3 regions of the Pantoea sp. LMR881 genome follow, and region 3 is predicted to be linked to each of the others. Evidence: riboswitches for the same ligand, from Rfam matches in the RefSeq annotation. Region 3 holds a riboswitch; each other region holds the start of a gene.
What was found. A riboswitch is a leader RNA that binds a small molecule or an ion and turns the genes downstream of it on or off. The one in region 3 is predicted to bind thiamine pyrophosphate.
Positions count from the first base shown of each region.

Region 1 (7,615 bases), 380 kb from region 3:
TGATGCGACGCCCAGGCGACGTGGATGCGAAATACCGTGACCGTCAACAAACAGCAGATCGGGCTTTTGTTCAAGCATCTGCCATGCAGCCATCAGCGCGGGATATTCGCGAAAAGAGAGAAAGCCAGGGATATAAGGCATGGTGGTGTCAATGCGCGCAATGCGGTGCTCCACCAGCCTGAGAGAAGGATATTCAAGAATGACCATGGCGGCACGCGTAACGGCGCCCTCTTGCTCGAAACCCACGTCTGCCCCACCGATAAAGCGCGGCGGCAGTACGTCGAAATCGTCATGCCGCACCACGTCAGCGGCACGCTGAAGCTGCTCAGCACGTAATGCAGCAATATCCATAATTACTCCTGATGCCATGGACGAGACAAACGGTGCACTGCTTCAACAAACGCACCTGCATGTTCTGGCGGCACATCCTGATGAATACCATGGCCGAGGTTAAAGACGTGGCCATTTCCACGACCAAAGCTTTCCAGAATCCCAGCCACTTCCTGTTCGATACGCGCAGGGGGCGCATATAACATTGAGGGATCCATATTGCCCTGGAGCGCAACTTTATCGCCAACGCGACGACGTGCCTCTCCGATATCGGTGGTCCAGTCCAGACCCAGCGCATCACAGCCCGTTTCTGCCATCGCTTCCAGCCACTGTCCGCCACCCTTTGTGAACAAGGTTATTGGCACGCGGCGGCCTTCATTCTCATGCAATACGCCGTCGACAATTTTGTGCATGTAGTAGAGCGAAAACTCACGGTAATCACGACCAGTGAGTACTCCGCCCCATGTATCAAACACCATCACTGACTGCGCACCGGCACGAATCTGCGCATTCAGATAGAGAATCACGCTGTCTGCCAGTTTATCCAGCATCGCATGCAGCGTCGTTGGATCGGCGTACATCATTTTTTTAATTTTAGTGAAAGCCTTGCTGCTGCCGCCCTCAACCATATAGGTTGCCAGCGTCCAGGGGCTGCCAGAAAAACCGATCAGCGGGACTTCGCCTTTCAGGTTTTTACGGATCGTGCGCACCGCGTTCATCACATAGCCCAGTTCCATTTCAGGATCCGGCACCGGCAAACGTTCAACATCGGCACGGCAAGTAATGGGATTTGAAAAGCGTGGGCCTTCACCGGCTTCGAAATAAAGACCCAGCCCCATCGCATCGGGGATAGTTAAAATATCGCTAAAGAGGATCGCCGCATCCAGTGCGTAACGACGCAGCGGCTGTAGCGTAACTTCACAGGCCAGCTCGGCATTTTTACACAGCGACATAAAATCCCCGCTTCAGCACGGGTCGCTTTGTATTCCGGTAAGTAACGCCCGGCTTGTCGCATCATCCATACCGGTGTGACATCAACTGGCTGACGTAACAGGGCGCGCAAATAACGATCGTTCTTCAGTTCACTCATTTCAAGGCTCTCTCAATTTCAGGCGTGTAGTGTAGCATTTTCCTCACGCCCCGGCGCGGCAGATGGCAACGGTGTCTTCTATCAAACGGCGTGCCACCGTCCCCGCTGGCGGTAACAACGGCAGTGCGTCATAACGGAACCATCCGGCGTCCAGCAATTCTTTGCCATCGTGTTGCAGGTCACCGCTCTCATACTCAGCCATAAACGCCACCATTAGTGATTGTGGGAACGGCCACGGCTGTGATGTTACATAACGCACATTTTTCACCCGCACATTGCTTTCTTCCATTACTTCGCGCGCAACAGCCTGTTCCAGCGTTTCGCCCACTTCGACGAAGCCTGCCAGCACGGTATAAATGCTATTACGATGCCGGGAGTGATTCGCCAGCAGGATCTCCTCTCCGCGACGAATGGCGACAATGATGCAAGGCGCGATTTGCGGATAGTAGCGTTCACGGCAGTGCGTGCACAGACAGGCAAACTCGCGGGTGCTGTGCTGCATCTCATGGCCGCAGTAGCCACACCAGCGATGGGAACGATAAAACTCAGCCAGTTGCACCCCCGACCCGCCAGCTGGAACAGGCCAACGTCTTCATCAATCAGCTGCCGCACCGATAACATGCTGTCCGGACGCGTCTCGCAGATGAGCCAGACTTTCTCACCTGACCACTCGCCAATCACCTGTGCTTTGCTGCCCACCAGCCCCCATTTTTGCGCACTTCCATGGGGTAATTCGCCCTGCGGTAACCAAAGTTTTTGTTCATGGCTGACAATCCACCATCCAGCGTCTACGCTTGAAATCTCGTATTGCATTTTTTTCGTCATCCTTAGCGTCAAATGGCACGCTGAAGTCCTGATGTTAAGTGTGTAGATAAACAACTATACCCAAATAATTCGGATTGCAGGAAGGCGGCATGATGATCTCTCCCCAGGCGCTTACAGAGATAAGTGATGGAGAAGAAGACGCGCAGCCAACGCATTTGCAGCCTGAAGTATGAAGGGATATGACTCACATGGAGTTAGATATGCTTAACCAGTTAGACGTCCTGACCGAGCGCGTAGGTGGCAGCAATGAACTGGTAGATTCGTGGCTGGAAGCCCGACGCCAACTGTTGGTTGCCTATTACCATTTGGTAGGAATGAAACCGAATAAAGAAGCCCTTACCGCGTTGGATGAACAAGCACTGGATAATTTTTGCCACGGCCTGGTAGATTATCTGTCAGCAGGACATTTTAGTATTTATGAGCGCATTATTAGCGAAATGAGTGGCGACAGCCCGCTGATTGCCGCTGCGCAAATTTATCCGCCGCTCGAAGCAAACACTGAACGGCTGATGCAGCTTTATGATGGTCATTTACAGCAGTCGATTGATGATGATAACTGCGTGACGTTTCAGCAGGCATTATCCGAAGTGGGCGAAGTGTTAGAAGCGCGTTTCACGCTTGAAGATAAGCTGATCCAGCTGGCATGGGACAATCACCTGGCGCGGCCGCCTGTTGCAAACGACAGCCAAATGGCGCGTCCGGCGTAATATCAGCCAGATAATCACTTGTGATTATCGAAAGGCGCTTTTATGCTGAATGGGTTTTGACGACTTCGGTCTGATAAACCTGTTTTTAAATTCTTGTCGGAGTGCCCTTTTAGGGCTGAGACCGTTCATTCGGGATCCGCGGAACCTGACCAGGTTAATACCTGCGTAGGGAACAAGAGTAAATTTGTTCAGTATACGGGCGGCTTTTGCCCGGTATCTGTTACTCCTTCCGGCTCCAGACAAGCAACGTTCCCCTTTAACTGGAAAATTGCTATGTCTCTGTCAAAAACCACTCGTCGCGAACAGCGTGCTCAGGCACAGGAATTCATCGATTCACTACAAAGCGGCAGCGCATTTCCTCGTTCGAAACGCATTTGGATCACCGGCAGCCGTGAAGATATTCGCGTGCCGATGCGCGAAATTCAGCTCAGCCCAACCCTGACGGGCGGCAGCAAAGACAATCCACACTACGAAGATAACGAAGCAGTGCCGGTCTATGACACAGCCGGTGCGTATGGCGATACGTCAGCGCAAATTGATGTACATCGCGGTCTGGAAAAACTGCGCGCCCGCTGGATCGCTGAACGTGATGATAGCGAGCCACTTAAACAAATCAGTTCAACTTACACTCAACAACGTCTGGCCGACGACGGTCTTGATCATTTACGTTTCGAACACCTGCCTGAGCCGCGCCGCGCTAAACCAGGCCGCCGGGTGACTCAGTTGCATTATGCGCGTCAGGGTATTATCACCCCGGAGATGGAGTTTATTGCCCTGCGTGAAAATATGGGACGCGAGCGCATTCGCGGTGAGGTACTGCTGCAACAACATGCGGGACACAGCTTTGGCGCTCATCTGCCGCAAAACATTACGCCAGAATTTGTCCGTAAGGAAGTGGCGGAAGGCCGCGCGATTATCCCCGCTAACATCAATCATCCTGAATCTGAACCCATGATTATTGGCCGCAACTTTCTGGTGAAGGTCAATGCCAATATCGGTAACTCGGCCGTTACCTCTTCCATCGAAGAAGAAGTTGAAAAGCTGGTGTGGTCAACACGTTGGGGCGCAGATACGGTGATGGATCTCTCTACCGGCCGCTATATTCACGAAACGCGTGAATGGATTTTGCGTAACAGTCCGGTCCCGATTGGTACCGTGCCGATTTATCAGGCGCTGGAAAAAGTAAATGGTGTGGCAGAAGATCTCAACTGGGAAATCTTTCGCGACACGCTACTGGAGCAAGCCGAACAAGGCGTTGATTATTTCACTATTCATGCTGGCGTGCTGCTGCGCTATGTGCCAATGACCGCCAAACGGCTGACAGGTATTGTGTCACGCGGCGGATCAATTATGGCGAAGTGGTGCTTATCGCATCACAAAGAAAGTTTTCTGTATCAACACTTCCGTGACATTTGTGAAATCTGTGCGGCTTATGATGTCTCGCTGTCTTTGGGTGATGGCTTGCGTCCTGGTTCGATCCAGGATGCTAACGACGCGGCGCAATTTGCTGAGTTACATACGTTGGGCGAATTGACGAAGATTGCCTGGGAGTATGATGTGCAGGTCATGATCGAAGGCCCTGGTCACGTGCCGATGCAGATGATTCGCCGCAACATGACTGAACAGCTGGAGCACTGTCATGAAGCGCCTTTTTACACGCTCGGCCCACTTACTACTGACATCGCACCGGGTTACGATCACTTCACATCCGGTATTGGTGCCGCCATGATTGGCTGGTTCGGCTGCGCGATGCTGTGCTATGTCACGCCAAAAGAGCATCTCGGCCTGCCGAATAAAGAGGATGTAAAGCAGGGTTTGATTACCTATAAAATTGCTGCGCACGCAGCCGATCTGGCGAAAGGTCATCCTGGCGCGCAGATTCGTGATAACGCCATGTCTAAAGCGCGTTTTGAATTTCGCTGGGAAGATCAGTTCAATCTGGCCCTTGATCCTCATACCGCTCGGGCTTATCACGACGAAACACTGCCACAGGAATCGGGCAAAGTGGCACACTTCTGCTCCATGTGTGGGCCAAAGTTCTGCTCAATGAAAATTACCCAGGAAGTGCGTGACTATGCTGCTCGCCAGGAAGCCGAGGCGAAGCCGGTTGATATTGGCATGGCGCAAATGTCTGCCCATTTTCGCAACCGTGGCGGTGAGCTTTATCATCCTGCGGATGCTGTTCAGGAGGACAAAATATGAATGCATTCCCTGCCACCGCGCCGCGTTTAGGGCTTTATCCGGTGGTTGATAACGTAGAGTGGATTGAGCGTTTGCTTGATGCGGGCGTGCGTACGCTCCAGTTACGTATTAAAGATCAGCCTGATGATGCGGTAGAACCGGCTATTGTTCAGGCTATCGCGCTGGGTAAACGCTATCGTGCGCGCCTGTTTATCAATGATTACTGGCAGTTGGCGATCAGGCACAATGCGTATGGCGTACACCTCGGCCAGGAAGATCTTGATGTGGCTAATCTTGCGCTGATTAATCAGGCAGGGCTGCGCCTGGGGATATCGACGCATGATGATGCTGAATTAGATCGGGCGCTGGCCTTACAGCCCTCTTACATTGCACTGGGCCATATTTTTCCTACGCAAACCAAGCAGATGCCCTCTGCGCCACAGGGACTGATTGAGCTAAAGCGTCATTTAGCGCGTTTACAGCATATCCCCACCGTTGCGATTGGGGGCATCAGTATTGAACGCGCTCCGCAAGTCTTAGCAACGGGCGTAGGCAGCATTGCTGTCGTGAGTGCGATTACTCAGGCTGATGACTGGCGTGAAGCAACACGTATTCTGCTGACATTAGCGGAACCAGAGCCTGTCGCCTGATTTCTGGAAGCCGTTACGCAGCGATGCGTGTAACGTACGCAACGACGCAAGTCATGCTGGAAGACCGCGCGCAGCAATAAAGATCCATGCTGGCGCGGTTTTTTTACGCCGTGTAACGTTGCTCTCGCCGGGTAAGCTCTGCCCGGTCAGGGCCGGTTCCCCCTCTTTCTGGCCCTGCCTTTTTACTTCGCCGGGAGAATTTCTGTGTACTGTTTATTTTGTGCTGGTTCATGCATACACGCCGCCATTGCCCGTTCTATCGCAGCCCCTAACAAGGCCAGCGCGTTCTCGGTTTTCTCAGTTAAGGGCAGCCCATAATTCAGACGCAGACAGTTACGGTATTTGCCCGAGGCGGAGAAAAGAGACCCCACAGCAATTTGAATGCGGGATTCACGCAGTTCACGATTAAGGCGAACAGCATCAAACGCTTCCGGTAACTCAACCCACATTAAAAAACCGCCTTGCGGGCGCGAAACACAAATGTCGCAGGGAAAATAATGGCGCACCCAGCAACTAAACGTTTCATAGTTGCGTTGATAAATTTGTCGCATACGGCGCAGATGCGGTAGATAGTGCCCATGACGAATAAACTCAGCTACGGCATGTTGCGGCTGAGTTGCCGTCGAGCCAGTAACGATGTATTTCATGTGCAACACGCGATCGCGATAACGTCCCGGTACAACCCAGCCAACGCGCAAGCCGGTGCCAGTGTTTTTGAAAAGGAGCTGCAAAGCAGAACACGACCATCCATATCCATCGCTTTTATGGTAGGCGGACGCGGATATTCCCATGCCAGCTCGCCATAGACATCATCTTCAATAATTGCAGCATCAAAACGTTGCGCTAAAGTCAGCAGTGCACGTTTACGGTTTTCCGGCATGATAAAGCCCAGCGGATTATTGCAGTTAGGCACAACGACCACAGCTTTGATCGGCCACTGCTCAAAGGCCAGTTCCAACGCTTCTAAACTAATACCTGTAACAGAATCGGTGGGGATCTCTATGGCCCGGATGCCGAAGCCACGAAGCGTCTGCATAATGCCGTGAAAAGAGGGTGACTCAACGGCAATAATATCACCAGGCTCACATACCGCGCGGATTGATACCGATAAAGCTTCGTGACAGCCCGTTGTGATCACAATTTCTTCAGCCATAAGCTGGCAGCCGCTATCAATGGCCAGACGGGCAATCTGTTCACGCAAAGCGGCCACGCCATACAAATTATCGTAGTTGAGTAAGAGAATGTCCTGCTTTTGCGCCTGACGGCTAAAGGCCTTCCAAAGGGGTTTTAACGTTGGCTGGGTCAGATCAGGCATACCGCTGCCCAGTTGCAATACATTGTCTTCGAGTCGGCTATCAAGCAACTCTAATACTGCATCCCATTGGGTAATTTCAACCGGGCGCTGAGCAGGCCGCGTTAATGCCGGCATCGGCGGATTTGCTTTACGTGAGGCGACAAAGTAGCCCGAACGCGGCTGTGGCGTAATTAACTGCTTCTCTTCCAGCAAATGATAGGCTTGTTGTACGGTGCTGATGCTGACGCCGTGCTCCACGCTTAAGCTGCGTACGGAGGGCAAACGTTCGCCACTGCGATACAGGCCTTGCTCAATACGCTGTGCCAGCAGCGTTGCCAGATGCTGATAACGCGTCATCGTATGCCTCGCATTGACAGGAATTAGAAAAAACCGATACAGATCACATCTTTTTTTACCATTCAGATCGCCTGAGGAGCAATCTGTATGTTAAAGAAAGGTTGATTTTGAATCTGTATTCAAAATTGTTCTCATCAGAAGATAGCACTACACATTCAGATGAGGAGATGAAAATGGAATT
Region 1 covers NZ_JAPVOK010000002.1:2,053,302-2,060,916, forward strand. Annotated here, with positions in the region: gene nfi (deoxyribonuclease V) at 1-351, opposite strand, end outside; partial or broken gene hemE (uroporphyrinogen decarboxylase) at 354-1,420, opposite strand; partial or broken gene nudC (NAD(+) diphosphatase) at 1,464-2,233, opposite strand; gene rsd (sigma D regulator) at 2,446-2,952, shown strand; TPP riboswitch at 3,040-3,141, shown strand; gene thiC (phosphomethylpyrimidine synthase ThiC) at 3,226-5,154, shown strand; gene thiE (thiamine phosphate synthase) at 5,151-5,783, shown strand; partial or broken gene O3W44_RS11480 (aminotransferase-like domain-containing protein) at 5,887-7,434, opposite strand.
Region 1: it holds a riboswitch for thiamine pyrophosphate, as region 3 does, so the genes downstream of both, thiC (phosphomethylpyrimidine synthase ThiC) here and thiB (thiamine ABC transporter substrate binding subunit) in region 3, are expected to answer to the same signal.

Region 2 (7,615 bases), on a different contig from region 3:
TGAAAGCGTCGTGTTTGGCATATCCCAACCGCAGCCTGAACAACGGCGTACCGCATTCTGGATTTGCGGCATCGGGATTGGTTTCATCTGGCCGGTGAGTGTGATGACCGGTGCCGCTATTGGCCAGTTTATCCCTGATATCTCTGTAATCGGCCTCGACGCCGTCTTCCCTGCCATTTTAATTGCCTTGATTTTCCCGGCCCTGCGCCAGCGCCGTACCCGTATTCCCGCCTCTGTGGGGGCACTACTTTCACTGATTGCTACCCCCTTTGTGCCTGCGGGCATGCCCGTGCTGTTTTCGTTACTGGGTTTGCTGACATGGAGAGGGCGCAAATGAATCAACAGGGTATGATTATCGCCGGCATCGCCTTACTCGCGGTGGGAACCTATTTGATGCGCTTTATGGGGGTTAAACTTGGCAATCGTTTACCGATCACCGAACGCACACAGAGCCTGTTGTCCGATGCTGCAACCATCCTGTTATTCGCCGTGGCAGCAACCACCACGCTTTTTGAAGGGCAGCACTTTGCCGGAATGGCGCGCGTTATGGGTGTTTTATTCGCACTGTTTTTGGCCTGGCGCAAAGCGCCATTGATCGTGATTATCCTTGGCGCAGCGGTGATGACGGCAATACTGCGCTCTTTCGGTGTCGCCTGAACAGTCGGGATACCCTTAAAAAAGCCGGGATTTTATCCCGGCGGTAATTTGTTAGGATTCAGGCTAACGAACCCCTTTCAGGTATCTTACTTTATGCGCAATACCCGTTTTTCACCGCCTCTGGTTATCTCTCTGCTTTTCACACTGGCCCTGCTTTTCTCACCTGCCACGCTTTTAGCCAGACCTGATCTCAAACCTCTGGGGAAAAATATTGCTGACACCGGCTCGGCGTACTATCAGTTTGAAACGCATTTTTTTAATTCAGCGGCGGGTGAGCGGCGCTACAAAGTCTGGATCGGTATTCCTGAGAAAGCGGCTCCTTCAACGGGCTATCCGGTGCTGTACATGCTGGACGGTAACGCGGCGATGGCACACTTATCGGAGCCGCTGTTAAAGCAGATGTTTGAAGATCAGCCTCCGGTGCTGGTAGCGGTAGGTTATGACACGAATCTGCCATTCGATGTGATTGCGCGCAGCTATGATTACACGCCCACCTCTGTCGATCCTGCGGTGAAACAACCGCTTGTTCAGGGCCGCAAAACGGGAGGAAGCCAGGAGTTTCGCCAGTTTTTACTCACACAGATCATCCCTTACGTTGAAAAACGTGCGCCCAGCGATCCATCAAAACGTGCGATATGGGGGCACTCCTTCGGCGGGCTGTTTGTTCTTGACACCTTCTACAACGCAACATGGTTCCATGACTTTTTTGCGGCCGCACCGTCATTAGGTTGGGGCGATCAGCGTATCGTAAAACTGGCAAAGAGAGCAACCCCCGCCACCTGCAAAACAGATCGCTTTACCTGATGGAAGGCGATGGCGTGACTGAGCAGCGTAAAGGCCACTCTGTTGACCTCAAGCGGGAGGAAGGCCAGTTAATCAAAATTCTTATGCAAAAAGGGGTTGATTTACATTTGTCGCGCTATCCAGGTCAGACGCACGGACAAATTTTTCCCTCATCGTTAATGGATACGCTGCACATCATGTCGGGATCGGAAAAATAAAAACCCTTTGTGCTTCGCTTCCCTGGTGCATTTCTTCGGTTAACCTAAAGGGAATGATCATTTCCTAATTGAGGTCAGTGGATTTCTGTGCAAAACATCATTAAAGAACGAGGCCGGCCACGCGAATTCGTGCCTGAAGACGCCCTTGATCGCGCCATGCTGGTGTTTCGTGAAAAAGGTTTTAACGCTGCGTCGATTGGCGATCTCAGCAGTGCCATGCAGTTAACCACGGGAAGCATTTACAAAGCCTTCAACGATAAACGCACCCTGTTTTCCCAGGTTTTTGCGCGTTATCTCTCGCTGCGAAACCAGGAGCTGCGCACACGACTGGAAAAGTGCGCCACGGGAATTTTACGTCTGGAAGCGTTGCTGCATTTCTATGTTGATTCAGTCCAGGATATTGAAGGGCAACGTGGTTGTCTGGTGGCGGGAAGCGCCGTTGAAGTACAGACCCTGGATCAAGAACTTGCCGAGGCGGTAAGCGAAGCGATGAGGCGAAACTTGCGAACCATCACCTCCCTCATTCAGCAAGGCCAGCAGGACGGTTCAGTTAATGCAGAGATCGACGCGGACGCTGCGGCGTCACTCATGTTATGCATTGTTCTGGGGATGCGCGTAGCAGGGAAAATAGCGTCTACGCGGCCTGATCAAAGCATTGTTCCGCTGGCATTGAAAACGCTCAGTTAAAAATTTTTCAACAATTAGGAAATGACCATTTCCTTAATTATGGATCGGGAGATTTCAATGAGTAATGAAGGTTATCAGCACAATTTCGCTTTAATTAACCAGCAGCGCCTGCACTATTTAAGCGCAGGTGATCCTGAAGCAGAGACGATAGTGTTATTGGCGGGTTTTCCACAAAGCAGTTTTGCATGGCGATTCGTTATTCCCCAACTGGCAACAAAATTTCACGTCATTGCGCCCGATTTGCCGGGGCAGGGGGATTCCGATATGCCCGAGAGCGGCTACGATACCGACACTATTGCACAGCAAATAATGGCGCTAATGGCGCATCTCAACGTTACGCATTTCAATCTGGTCGGGCACGACGTTGGCGCATGGGTTGCCTTTCCGCTGGCCGCGCAGTTTCCTGATAACGTCATTAAGCTGGCATTACTGGATGCAGGCATTCCGGGCATCACACTGTCAGACAGGTTGCCGGTGACACCGGATAAGGCCTGGAGAACCTGGCACTTTGCCTTTCATACAGTTAGCGATTTACCTGAAGCCCTTATCAGTGGGCGCGAGGAGATTTATCTCGACTGGTTTTTGAAACGCAAAGCAGCTAATCCCTACATTTTTGATGACGAAGCGATGAAAGAATACTTGCGTATCTTTCGCCGCCCGGGCGCTTTACGTGCTGGTCTGGCGTTTTATCGCGCCGTGGCGCAATCAGCCAGGCAGAACTGTGAGCGTCTCTCTCAGGGAAAACTTGCTCTTCCCGTACTCGCAGTCAGTGCCGATCAGGGGTCTGTTCCTGATATGGCTTCACCGTTACGCACCTTTGCTCATCAGGTTGAAGGCGTAACGGTGGCCCATAGCGGGCATTTTATTCCTGAAGAGCAGCCGGAGAAGTTAGCGCAGCTTCTGACGACCTTTTTGCCGCTTAAGTTGTTATTCAACCGTGTGAACTTAATCATGGGCTGAAGGGGAATAACGATCGTCTGCCAAAATATGATTAGGGTTAAATCGTTACCTCATGCTTGACGAATCATCGCCCTTAAAATACAAATAGAACCTGTCAGGGGAGTCTCGCCCAAGAGACTGAGAGGCTAATAGCGCAACGCGCGGCTTAGCGACCCTTCGAACCTGACCCAGTTGATACTGGCGTAGGAAGACTTGTACCTCATGTCTGATGAGATACATGCCGCAAGAGCCGGTTTCGCATTGCTCTCGCCTTTTTCCCTTTCCTGTATCACGGGTCTTCGTTGTTAAACGACAAGGCCAACGTGATGAAATTCTTCTTTCAACAACGGGTACGTCCGTCATGAGCCGCTGGTCGGTGCTGGGCAGCGGTGTCGCTGGACTCTGTGTTGCGACACTGCTGGCGGAGCATGGCGAATCAATTGAAGTCATTTCTGATGATGATTGCCGCCCGGCATCCCACTGGGCGGGCGGTATGCTTGCGCCCTGGTGCGAAGCGGAAAGCGCCCCAGCAGAAGTGATCGCCTGGGGACAACACGCCGCCGCGTGGTGGGCAAAGCGTATTGATGGCGTTGCCCATAACGGCACGCTGGTTATTGCACCACCGCGTGACAGCCAGGAGCTGATCCGCTTCGCCAGTATGACTTCCGGGCATCAATGGATCACACCCAGCGAGATCGAACCGGCGCTTGAGAATCGTTTTGCACGCGGCTTGTTTTTCGCCGGTGAAGCACATCTTGATCCCCGGGTGGCGATGCAACAGCTACGCCATGATCTCCAGCAGGCTGATGTCAAATTTCATAACGGTAAACCCAGCGGGCAAATTATTGATTGTCGTGGCATTCACGCAGCAGATGCACAACCTGAACTGCGCGCCGTGCGCGGTGAAATGCTTATTCTGCACAGTGATGAAGTGCACCTTTCACGTCCGGTGCGTCTGCTTCATCCCCGTTTTCCCTGCTATCTGGTGCCGCGCGCTTCCGGTCGTTTCATGCTTGGTGCGACGATGGTGGAGAGTCACGACGACAGCCCGATCAGCGCACGTGCAATGATGGAGCTGCTCAGCGCAGCTTATACCCTCCATCCGGCGCTGGCAGAAGCCCGCGTGCTGGAAAGCGGCACGGGATTGCGTCCCGCCTACCGGCACAACCTGCCTGAAGTGCGCTATGAACAGGGCATTTTTTCATTGAACGGGCTGTATCGCCATGGCTTTTTGCTGGCACCGATAATGGCCGAGAAACTGCTACAGCTACTGACACAGGAGACGATGTAATGCGTATTCAGCTCAATGGCCGCGCCATTGATACCGAAGCCAGTACCCTGGCTGACCTGCTGCGTGAGCAAAACATTGACGCAGGTTGCGTCGCCAGCGCCATTAACGGCGAGTTTGTGCCGCGCTCGCGCTATGAGACGCAGCACATTGAAGCGGGTTGCCAGCTGGAAGTGCTGTCTCCGATGCAGGGAGGATAATCATGTTTTACGACTTTCAACCCCAGTCACGCTTTTTGCTTGGCACGGCCGGTTATCCCTCGCCAGAAATTTTGCAGCAGGCGATTTGCGCGTCAGGTGCGGAAATTATTACCGTCAGCCTGCGTCGCGAAGGCAGTCAGGGCGGCGCATTCCGTGAATTACTCAGGCAACTCGACAAGCGCGTTTTACCGAACACGGCCGGGTGTCATACGGTAAAAGAAGCCGTAACGACCGCGCAAATGGCACGCGAATTATTTAATACCCCCTGGATCAAATTAGAAGTCATTGGCCATGCCGATACGCTGCAACCCGATCCGTTTGCACTGGTTGAAGCGGCACGCATTCTTTGCGCCGACGGGTTTAAGGTTTTCCCCTATACCACAGAAGATCTGATCCTCGGTGAGAAACTGCTGGAAGCGGGATGCGAACTGCTGATGCCGTGGGGAGCACCCATCGGTTCCGGACAGGGATTACGCAATACAGAAGGGTTACGTACCATGCGAGCCTGGTTCAAAGATGTGCCGCTAATCATTGATGCGGGCATCGGTGCGCCGAGCCAGGCCACACAGGCTATGGAACTGGGATTTGATGGCATCCTGCTTAATACCGCGGTTGCCAAAGCGCGCGATCCGGTGCGCATGGCGGGTGCATTTGCGTCAGCTATTCACGCCGGGTATGAAGCGCAGCAGGCAGGAATGATGGAGCGGCGCGATATGGCGGCAGCGTCTACGCCTGTTTTTGGTCTGGCTCAGTTCAGCTAAGGATCTCTATGAGTCGTTATCAGCGGCAAGCTGTGCTGCCGGAAATTGGCGAAGCCGGTCAGCAACGTTTAACTGCCGCGCGGGTTTTGGTGGTTGGTGCAGGCGGCTTAGGTTCCACGCTGCTGCCTTTGCTGGCAGGCGCGGGGGTCGGCTATATCCGGCTTTATGATGGTGATTGCGTAGAGTTGCATAATCTGCACAGGCAAACGCTGTATGAGATGGCAGATACAGGCAAACCGAAAGCCCTTTGTGCCCAGCGCGCCTTAGCGAAGCGCAATCCTGAATGCACGGTGGAAGCGATCCCCAGGCCCTGAGCGCCAGCCTGTTAGAAGAGGCATTAGCTGATATCGATCTGGTGATCGACGCTGCGGATAATTTTGCCATTACGTATCAACTCTCCGATTTCTGTTATCCACGACAGCTTCCCCTGGTTTGCGCCTCAGTGCTTGGTCGCCAGGGCTATGTCGGCTGTTTTTGCGGCGGCGGTCCTGGCTACCGGGCGTTGTTTCCGCAATTGCCAGCCGCGTCCGCTAACTGCAACACCGCAGGTGTGATGGGGCCAGCAGTGGCGACGCTGGGGGCTTTACAGGCGCAAATGGCGCTCAGCCTGCTGTTAAACCTGACACCTTCACCGCTCGGCTGCATGATTAACTGCGACTTCGCTAACTGGCATTTTCGTCAGTTTCGTTTCGAACAGGCAGAGGAGCCTGAGAAATCCCCTGTGGCGTTTATCGACAGCCAGCTTCTGGACGAAGATGACTGTATTGTCGAGTTACGCAGCGTGGAGGAAGCACCCGCCAGTATCACCGACGCGGTGATACGTGTGCTGCCAGAGCAAATTGCACACTGGCAACCACCCGTTGATCAACGCATCGTGCTGGTCTGCGCCAGCGGTATTCGCGCCGCCCAGGCAGCACGAACGCTGGAAGGTCGCGGATTTACCCGGCTGGCAATCATTGCCGCCAACAGGAACTAAGATGCAGCCCGGACCGGATATCAGCTTTGAAAAAGTGGGTTTTTCCTGGGAAGAATGTTGTCTCTTTCACGATTTTGAACTGCATCTGCAGGGTGGAAAAACCACCGTTTTTCTCGGGCGCAGCGGCATTGGCAAAAGTACCTTATTGAGATTAGTTGCGGGTTTGCTTACGCCTGATCGCGGCAAGATTATCAGCAGCAATTCATGTCCGTTGAAACAGCAGATCGCATGGATGGGCCAGCAGGATCTGCTCTATCCCTGGCTGACCGTGCGCGAAAACATCATGCTCGGCTCACGTTTGCAGGGAGAAAAACCCAACATTTCGCGTGCCAGTGTATTGCTGGAGCAGGTTCAGCTCGCCGGGTACGCGCATGCACTGCCTGCTGCGTTATCCGGTGGAATGCGTCAGCGTGTGGCACTGGCGCGCACGCTCTACCTTGATCGTCCCGTTGTGTTAATGGACGAGCCTTTCGCGACGCTGGATGTGATGACCAAACTCAGCCTGCAAACCCTCACCGCGAACGTGCTAAGAGGAAAAACCGTTCTGCTCATCACCCACGATCCTCTGGAAGCCTGCCGCATGGCGCATGAAATTTGCCTGTTAAGTGAAACACCTTTGCGCGTTGACCGTTTCGCTGTACCCAATGGTGAACCGCCACGCGCAGTAGAAGATACAGCGTTGTTACAAACGCAAGGCGAGCTTTTTCACAGGCTGAATAGCGATGAGAAATAACCTTTTTAGCTTTATCTATCTGCTGGTGGTGCTGGGCTGCGGCTGGCAGGTGGCTCGCCATGCAGGCGTGCCCGCTTTTCTCTTGCCCGCACCGCTGGCGGTACTGCAAGCTGCTCAGCAGCAGGCTGGACTGCTGTGGCACCATTTCTTATTTACACTGGCAGAAATCGCGCTGGCGCTGTTGCTGGGCGTCGGTAGTGGGATCGTGCTCGCGATAGCGATGTCAGCCAGCCAACTGTTACGACGGCTGCTTTTTCCGCTGATTACAGCCAGCCAGGCGATACCGGTTTTCGCGCTGGCTCCTTTACTGGTTTTGTGGCTCGGCTTTGGTATCGCATCCAAAGTTGTTATTGCTGCCTTAATCATCTTTTTC
Region 2 covers NZ_JAPVOK010000001.1:53,483-61,097, reverse strand. Annotated here, with positions in the region: gene O3W44_RS00480 (AzlC family ABC transporter permease) at 1-337, shown strand, start outside; gene O3W44_RS00475 (AzlD domain-containing protein) at 334-657, shown strand; gene O3W44_RS00470 (alpha/beta hydrolase) at 751-1,461, shown strand; gene O3W44_RS00465 (hypothetical protein) at 1,476-1,658, shown strand; gene O3W44_RS00460 (TetR/AcrR family transcriptional regulator) at 1,746-2,345, shown strand; gene O3W44_RS00455 (alpha/beta fold hydrolase) at 2,403-3,305, shown strand; TPP riboswitch at 3,392-3,511, shown strand; gene O3W44_RS00450 (FAD-dependent oxidoreductase) at 3,646-4,575, shown strand; gene thiS (sulfur carrier protein ThiS) at 4,575-4,772, shown strand; gene O3W44_RS00440 (thiazole synthase) at 4,775-5,533, shown strand; partial or broken gene O3W44_RS00435 (ThiF family adenylyltransferase) at 5,542-6,509, shown strand; gene O3W44_RS00430 (ABC transporter ATP-binding protein) at 6,511-7,242, shown strand; gene O3W44_RS00425 (ABC transporter permease) at 7,232-7,615, shown strand, end outside.
Region 2: it holds a riboswitch for thiamine pyrophosphate, as region 3 does, so the genes downstream of both, O3W44_RS00450 (FAD-dependent oxidoreductase) here and thiB (thiamine ABC transporter substrate binding subunit) in region 3, are expected to answer to the same signal.

Region 3 (7,615 bases):
TCACCACTTCACGCGCTGACTGGTCAGCATATTCACGCGCCAGCGCGAATATCTGCGGCATTGATACGCTGGCTAAAGCGGATAGCAGCACGCCTAAGGTGATAAGCGTCAGGTAATCACGACTAAAAGCGAATAATAGAGCGTTGCACAGCGCCATCAGGCAACAGAATAAAATGATGTGGCGACGATCGCCTACGCTGTCTGAACGTTTAGCCACCAGCATACTGACCACAATGCCCGCCACGGCATTGATGGTAAAAAACAGCCCCACCCAGAAAGGTCGGGCCTGGACTTCTCGCGTGAGGAACAGACTGAGCGTAGGGGCCTGTAAGGCACCGGCTACGCCAATCATGAAAGAGGCCACCATAAACGCCAGATAAACCGAGTTATTACTGCGCGGCGAGTTCATACCGAAGTCCCTTACAGAATGAAAAAACAGAGGAAAAAGAAGGGTAGACGATACAGTGCAACATGAAAAAAGCCAGCAGAGAAAATCTGCTGGCGGTGTAATTGCACCCCTACTCAGAAAGGATCGCACTAAGCTGCACGATCATGGACAGAGCGCCATTCCGCGGAATGCCTCCCGCTCTTTCCATGAAACAGATTTTGCCTCTAATATGAGGCAGGAAAAACAGAGCACTTTTAACAGGGAGTTCCTCTTTTCATGTCCTCATCACGCCTGAAACAGCAATTCATCCGTTTATGGCAGAGCTGCCAGGGGCAAACGCAGGAAACGACGCTGAGCGAATTAGCGCATGTCTTGCACTGTTCGCGTCGCCATATGCGTAATTTACTCAACGCCATGCAGGATGCGGGTTGGCTGATCTGGCAAGCAGAAGCGGGACGCGGCAAGCGTTCGCTGCTCACGTTTTGTTATACTGGCCTGGCACTTCAGCAGCAGCGTGCAGAAGATCTGCTGGAGCAGGACCGCATCGATCAGCTTGTACAGCTGGTGGGTGACAAAACTCAGGTACGACAGATGATCAGCGCCCATCTGGGCCGCAGTTTTCGCCAGGGTAAACATATTCTGCGCGTTCTCTACTATCGTCCGCTGCTAAATTTATTACCCGGCTCGCCGCTGCGCCGTTCAGAAACCCATTTGGCGCGACAAATTTTTAGCGGCCTGACACACATAAATGAGGAAAAGGGGGAAACAGAAGCGGATATTGCCCACCACTGGCAGCAAAACTCACCGCTGCACTGGCGCTTTTTCTGCGTCCGGCGATCCGCTTTCATCATGGCCGCGAGCTGGAGATGGCTGATGTCATTAGCAGTCTTGAACGCCTGCGCAGCCAGCCGCTGTTTTCCCATCTTCAACATATCAGCACGCCCGCACCCTGGACGCTTGATATCACTCTCAGTCAGCCCGATGACTGGCTGCCGTGGCTGCTTGGCAGCGTAAGCGCGATGATTCTGCCTCGCGAATGGCCTGAACTGCGCGACTTTGCCCGCCAGCCCATCGGGACCGGCCCGTATAGCGTGGTTCGCAACCAGCAAAGCCAGCTAAAAATTGCCGCCTTTGATGATTATTTTGGCTTTCGCGCGTTAATTGATGATGTCTCAATATGGGTACTGCCTGATATCAGCGATGAGCTGGTGTATGCCGGAGTACGCTTGCAGGGCGAGACGGCTGACGAGAAACAGGAAGAAAGCCGCCTCGAAGAGGGATGTTATTATTTACTGTTCGACCAGCGTTCGCGCCAGGGCAGCGATGACGCCATTCGCCGTTGGGTAAGCTATTTATTTAACCCGATCGCCTTGCTTAATCATGCCGAAATTGGCTATCAACGCTACTGGTTCCCGGCTTACGGATTGCTGCCGCGCTGGCATCATCGCCGTGATTTAACCCCGGTTGAAAAGCCTGCCAGTCTGAAAAGACTGACGCTAACCTGGTATAGCCAGCATGTGGAACATGAAGGCATTGCAAATGCGTTGCGTCCTCTGCTGGCGCAGCACAATGTCGAGCTGGTCACGCAGGAAGTGAGTTATGAAATTTGGCATCAGGGCGAAGCAGAAAGCGATATCTGGCTGGGCAGCGTAAACTTCACTTTGCCGCTGGAATATTCTCTCTTCGCCCAGCTGTATGAGATCCCGCTGTTACATCACTGTCTGCCCATTGACTGGCACGGTGACGCTGCGCGCTGGCGTAAAAAGAACCTTCCGCTGGCGGAGTGGAGTAAGCGTCTGGTCGAAGAAGGGGGATTACATCCGCTGTTTCATCACTGGCTGCTGCTGGAGGGCCAGCGTAGTATGCGCGGCGTGCGCATGAATACGCTCGGCTGGTTTGATTTTAAATCAGCCTGGTTTGCTCCGCCGGAGCTGTGAACCTTGCCCTTTGCGCTGAAATGACTAGAATGTGTCGTTCTCAACGGGGTGCTGTTTGTGAAGGTTGCAAGCGGCTGAGAGATACCCGTCGAACCTGATTCGGTTAATACCGACGTAGGGATTTGAGGTCAGAACGCTCAGATCCTTTGCGACTCACTCAACAATTCTCCTCAAGGAGCGCAAAGTGTTAAAGAAAGCCCTGCCTGTGCTGCTGCTGTTATCAGCCTCTGTCTTTGCGGCGAAACCCACCTTAACCGTCTACACCTACGATTCATTCTCCGCAGACTGGGGCCCCGGCCCGGCAGTAAAAAAAGCATTTGAAGCGCAGTGTCACTGCGAACTGAAATATGTCGCGCTGGAAGATGGCGTGTCGCTGCTTAATCGCCTGCGCATGGAAGGCAAGAACAGCAAAGCTGACGTGGTGTTGGGACTCGATAACAATTTAGTGCAGGCCGCCCAGCAGACGGGGCTGTTTGCCGCCAGCGATGTGGATACTGGCGCACTGCAATTGCCCGGCGGCTGGCAGGATAAAACCTTCATCCCGTTTGATTACGGCTACTTCGCTTTTGTCTATGACAAAAACAAACTGAAAAATCCGCCAAAAAGCCTGAAAGAGCTGGTTGAAAGCCCGGAAAAATGGCGCGTCATTTACGAAGATCCGCGTACCAGCACGCCAGGGTTAGGCTTGCTGTTGTGGATGCAAAAAGTGTATGGCGATCAGGCACCCCAGGCGTGGCAAAAGCTGGCACAAAAAACGGTAACCGTGACCAAGGGCTGGAGCGAAGCCTACGGCCTGTTCCTGAAAGGTGAAGGGGATTTGGTGCTGAGTTACACCACCTCACCGGCTTACCATCTTATTGAAGAGAAAAAGATCACTATGCTGCCGCGCCTTTTACTGAAGGCCATTATCTCCAGGTTGAAGTTGCCGCGCAGTTAGCCAGCAGCAAACAGCCCAAACTGGCGCAGCAGTTTATGCGCTTCATGGTCTCCCCGGCTTTCCAGAACAGCATTCCAACCGGCAACTGGATGTATCCGGTAATCAAAACCGATTTGCCTGCTGGCTTCGCGACGCTCAGCTTGCCTGCCACCGCGCTGCAATATTCGGCACAGGATGTCGCCAGCCACCGTTCACAATGGATTAATGCATGGCAACGCGCCGTCAGCCACTGATCCCCTGCTGGCTGATCCTGGCGCACTCGCCACGCTGCTGCTGTGCAGTGTGGCGCTGCTGGCCTTTTCATCGCTGTGGATTGCCGCGCCAGAAACTCACTGGCGTAGCGTGCTGCAAGATGATTATCTCCACCACGTGGTTGCCTTTTCCTTTGGGCAGGCGCTGCTCTCTGCGCTGCTGTCGCTGCTGCCCGCGATTGCGCTGGCACGGGCCCTCTACCGGCGACGTTTTCCGGGCCGTCGGCTGCTGCTGCGTCTGTGCGCCATGACGCTGGTGCTGCCGGTGCTGGTCGCCGTATTTGGCCTGCTAACGGTGTATGGTCGCGTTGGCTGGCTGGCCCAGCTTTGTCAGTTAGCGGGCATTGATTACACCTTCTCCCCTTATGGCCTGCAAGGCATTTTGCTGGCGCACGTTTTCTTCAACCTGCCGTTGGCGACGCGCCTGTTGTTACAAGCGTTAGAGAGTATTCCAGCCGAACAGCGCCAGTTAGCGGCGCAGCTTAATCTGCGCGGCTGGCATCACTTCCGCCTGCTGGAGTGGCCGTGGCTGCGTCGCCAGTTACTGCCGACTGGCGCACTCATTTTTATGCTGTGCTTTGCCAGTTTCGCCACCGTGCTAACGCTGGGTGGCGGACCGCAGGCCACTACCATCGAACTCGCCATCTTTCAGGCACTGAGTTACGACTACGATCCCGGTCGTGCGGCGCTGCTGGCACTGATTCAACTGACCTGTTGCCTGGCGCTGGTGCTGTTGAGCCAGCGTTTTAGCAAGGCAATTCCCACTGGCAATGGTCAACTGCGCGGCTGGCGCGATCCGCAGGATTCTGTTTTAGCGCGCCTGAGTGATAGCGTGATGATTGTTTTATCCCTGCTGCTGCTGTTGCCGCCGCTGCTGGCGGTAATGGTTGATGGGTTACACGGCGGCCTGCGCGGTGCGCTGATGCAACCGGCGTTATGGCAAGCCACATTTACCTCGCTGCGCATTGCTCTGGGAGCGGGCCTGCTGTGTGTGCTGCTCACCCTGATGCTGCTGTGGAGCAGCCGTGAACTGCGCTTACGCCAGCGCAACGTTGCCGCACAGATTATCGATACCAGCGGCATGTTGATTCTGGCGATGCCCGGTATTGTGCTGGCGACCGGTTTTTTCCTGCTTTTTAACGCCACGGTTGGCCTGCCGACCTCTGCTGATGGACTGGTGATTTTTACTAACGCGCTGATCGCGATCCCTTATGCGCTTAAAGTGCTGGAAAATCCCATGCGCGATCTTGCCGAACGCTATAGCCACTTATGTGGCTCGCTTGGCATTAGCGGCTGGAACCGGCTGCGCCTGATTGAACTGCGTGCCTTGCAGCGGCCTTTAGCACAGGCGCTGGCGTTTGCCTGCGTGTTATCCATTGGCGATTTTGGTGTGGTGGCGCTGTTTGGTAATGCAGATTTTCGCACGCTGCCCTTCTACCTTTATCAACAGATAGGTTCCTATCGCGGCGCGGATGGTGCAGTCACTGCCCTGCTGTTGCTGTTACTCTGCCTGCTGCTGTTCACTTTGATGGAAAAATTACCGGGCCGCCATGCTGACACTCAATAACCTCACCTACCTTTATCAGCATTTGCCGATGCGTTTTAGTCTTAACGCGACGCGCGGTGAACGACTGGCGATTCTCGGCCCCAGTGGCGCAGGAAAAAGTACGCTGCTGAACCTGATTGCCGGTTTCCTTCCGGTAAGTCGGGGAAGCCTGCATATTAACGGCGACGATCATACCCACAGCGTTCCGGCGAAGCGCCCGGTCTCAATGCTGTTTCAGGAAAACAACCTGTTTCCCCATCTCAGCGTGCAGCAAAACATGGCGCTGGGATTGCACCCCGGCCTCAAACTGAACGCCGCCCAGCAGCAGCAACTGGTGGAGATTGCACAACAGGTTGGACTCAGCGATCTGCTGGCGCGCTTGCCGGGCCAGTTGTCGGGGGCAACGCCAGCGTGTGGCGCTGGCTCGCTGTCTGCTGCGCGATAAGCCACTGTTGCTGCTGGATGAGCCGTTTTCCGCTCTCGATCCCGCCCTGCGCGGCGAGATGTTGCAACTGGTGCGCTCGGTATGCGAAACGCGCGACATAACTTTGCTGATGGTGTCACACAGCCTTGAAGATGCCCAGCAGATTGCGCCACGCAGCGTGGTGGTGGTTGACGGGCGGATTTACTGGGATGGCGCAACCGAACAGTTGCTGTCTGGTGAGACCCGGGAAGCCGATGTGCTCGGCATCCCGCGCCGTTAATTAAAAAAGACCTGCCACAGCAGACCCCGGAAAATGGGCATCATCGGATGAAACTGAATGGCAACCAGTGCGCCAGCCGCAATCACAAAACCGAGCGGTGCCAGCCAACGCAAACGCTCAGGCGGCAAATAAGCGGTTGCCCAGTCCCTCGTTTTTCCGCTGCGCCACCAGCGCCAGCACAGCCAGATCCCCAGCCATACCAGCACGGCTACCAGCAGCAAAAGCCATTTGAAACTGTCACCCTGCGCCTCTTCAGGCACATCAATGGCTACACCCGCTAAAATACCGGGCAGCAGATAGAGCGGCGGCCAAAAAACACAGCCGATAAGATTCGGCGGCAAAAATTTACGCACCGGTAATTCCAGCATGCCTGCCGCCAGCGGGATCAGTGGACGTGTTGGACCAACAAATCGTCCAACCAGCACGGTAAACATACTGTGCTGATGCAGCGCGTGTTCGGTTTTATTAAGCAAGCCTCTGTATTTTTGCAGATATTTCCAGCGGTGCAGCGGCCCCTGAAATTTCCAGCCAATAGCGTAAGAGACCCAGTCGCCAAGTAAACACCCGGCAAAGCCTGCTGCCCAGGCCGGATAAAGACCGATCTGCCCACTGCCCACCAGCGCCCCAAGGCTGGCCATTAGTACCGTGCCGGGCAGTAATAACCCGACCAGCGCCAGCGACTCAAGAAACGTCACCAGTGCAACGGCAAACAGCGCCCACTCCAGCGACTGCGTAAACAGGTGTTGAACCCAGGCTTCCATAACCTTCCTCAAAAAAAGCAGAAGGCTGGATTGTCCTGAGCCTGCGGCAAAGCGTCAAGGCAAGAATTGTACGCTGATATTGACAAATGCTGGCAGCAGAACTGTATAAATAACCATGTTATACTTTGGGCTCTTTCGCTCCTGCCGTCAGCCTACTTCGGAGAATGTGTGACTACGCCCCGTGCAGGTTTCCTGCTTACCCGCCACTGGCGCGACAGCGCACAGGGCACCGAAATTGTTTTGTGGCTGGCGACTGATCAAGGCCCACAGCGCGTGGTGCTGCCTGCTCAGGAGTCCGTTGCCTTCATTCCCTGCGAATACCAGTCACGGGTAGAAACGCTACTGCAGGGCGAACGGCAGGTGCGTATTCAGCCGTTACAACTAAAAGATTTTAGCCGTCGCCCGGTGTTTGGCCTTTATTGTCGACAGCACCGCCAGCTGCAATGGATTGAGAAGCAGCTGCGCGAAAACAACATACCTGTTTATGAAGCGGATATCCGCCCGCCTGAACGCTTTCTGATGGAGCGTTTTATTACTGCGCCCCTGTGGTTTAGCGGTGACCTGCAAGGCGAAAGCGTGATCAACACGCGCCTTAAGCCTCACCCCGATTACCGCCCGCCGTTAAAGTGGGTATCGCTGGATATCGAAACCACTCAGCATGGTGAACTTTACTGTATTGGGCTGGAAGGCTGCGGTCAGCGCCAGGTTTATATGCTGGGGCCGCCAAACGGTGACGCCAGCCAGCTCGACTTTGAACTGATTTATCTCGACAGCCGCCCGCAGTTGCTTGAAGCGTTAAACGCCTGGTTCGCCCGGCACGATCCTGACGTCATTATTGGCTGGAATGTGGTGCAGTTTGACCTGCGTATGTTGCAGAAACATGCCGACCGCTACGCGATTCCGCTGCGGCTGGGTCGCCAGCAAACCCCACTGGAATGGCGTGAGCATGGCTTTAAGCCCGGCGTATTTTTTGCGCAGGCAACAGGACGTTTGATCATTGACGGCATTGATGCCCTTAAATCGGCCTTCTGGGATTTTCCATCGTTCAGCCTCGAATCCGTCTCGCAACAGCTGCTGGGTGAAGGTAAGGC
Region 3 covers NZ_JAPVOK010000002.1:1,675,862-1,683,476, forward strand. Annotated here, with positions in the region: gene O3W44_RS09770 (MFS transporter) at 1-409, opposite strand, end outside; partial or broken gene sgrR (HTH-type transcriptional regulator SgrR) at 665-2,325, shown strand; TPP riboswitch at 2,360-2,464, shown strand; partial or broken gene thiB (thiamine ABC transporter substrate binding subunit) at 2,510-3,495, shown strand; partial or broken gene thiP (thiamine/thiamine pyrophosphate ABC transporter permease ThiP) at 3,471-5,080, shown strand; partial or broken gene thiQ (thiamine ABC transporter ATP-binding protein ThiQ) at 5,064-5,763, shown strand; gene O3W44_RS09795 (DedA family protein) at 5,760-6,524, opposite strand; partial or broken gene polB (DNA polymerase II) at 6,693-7,615, shown strand, end outside.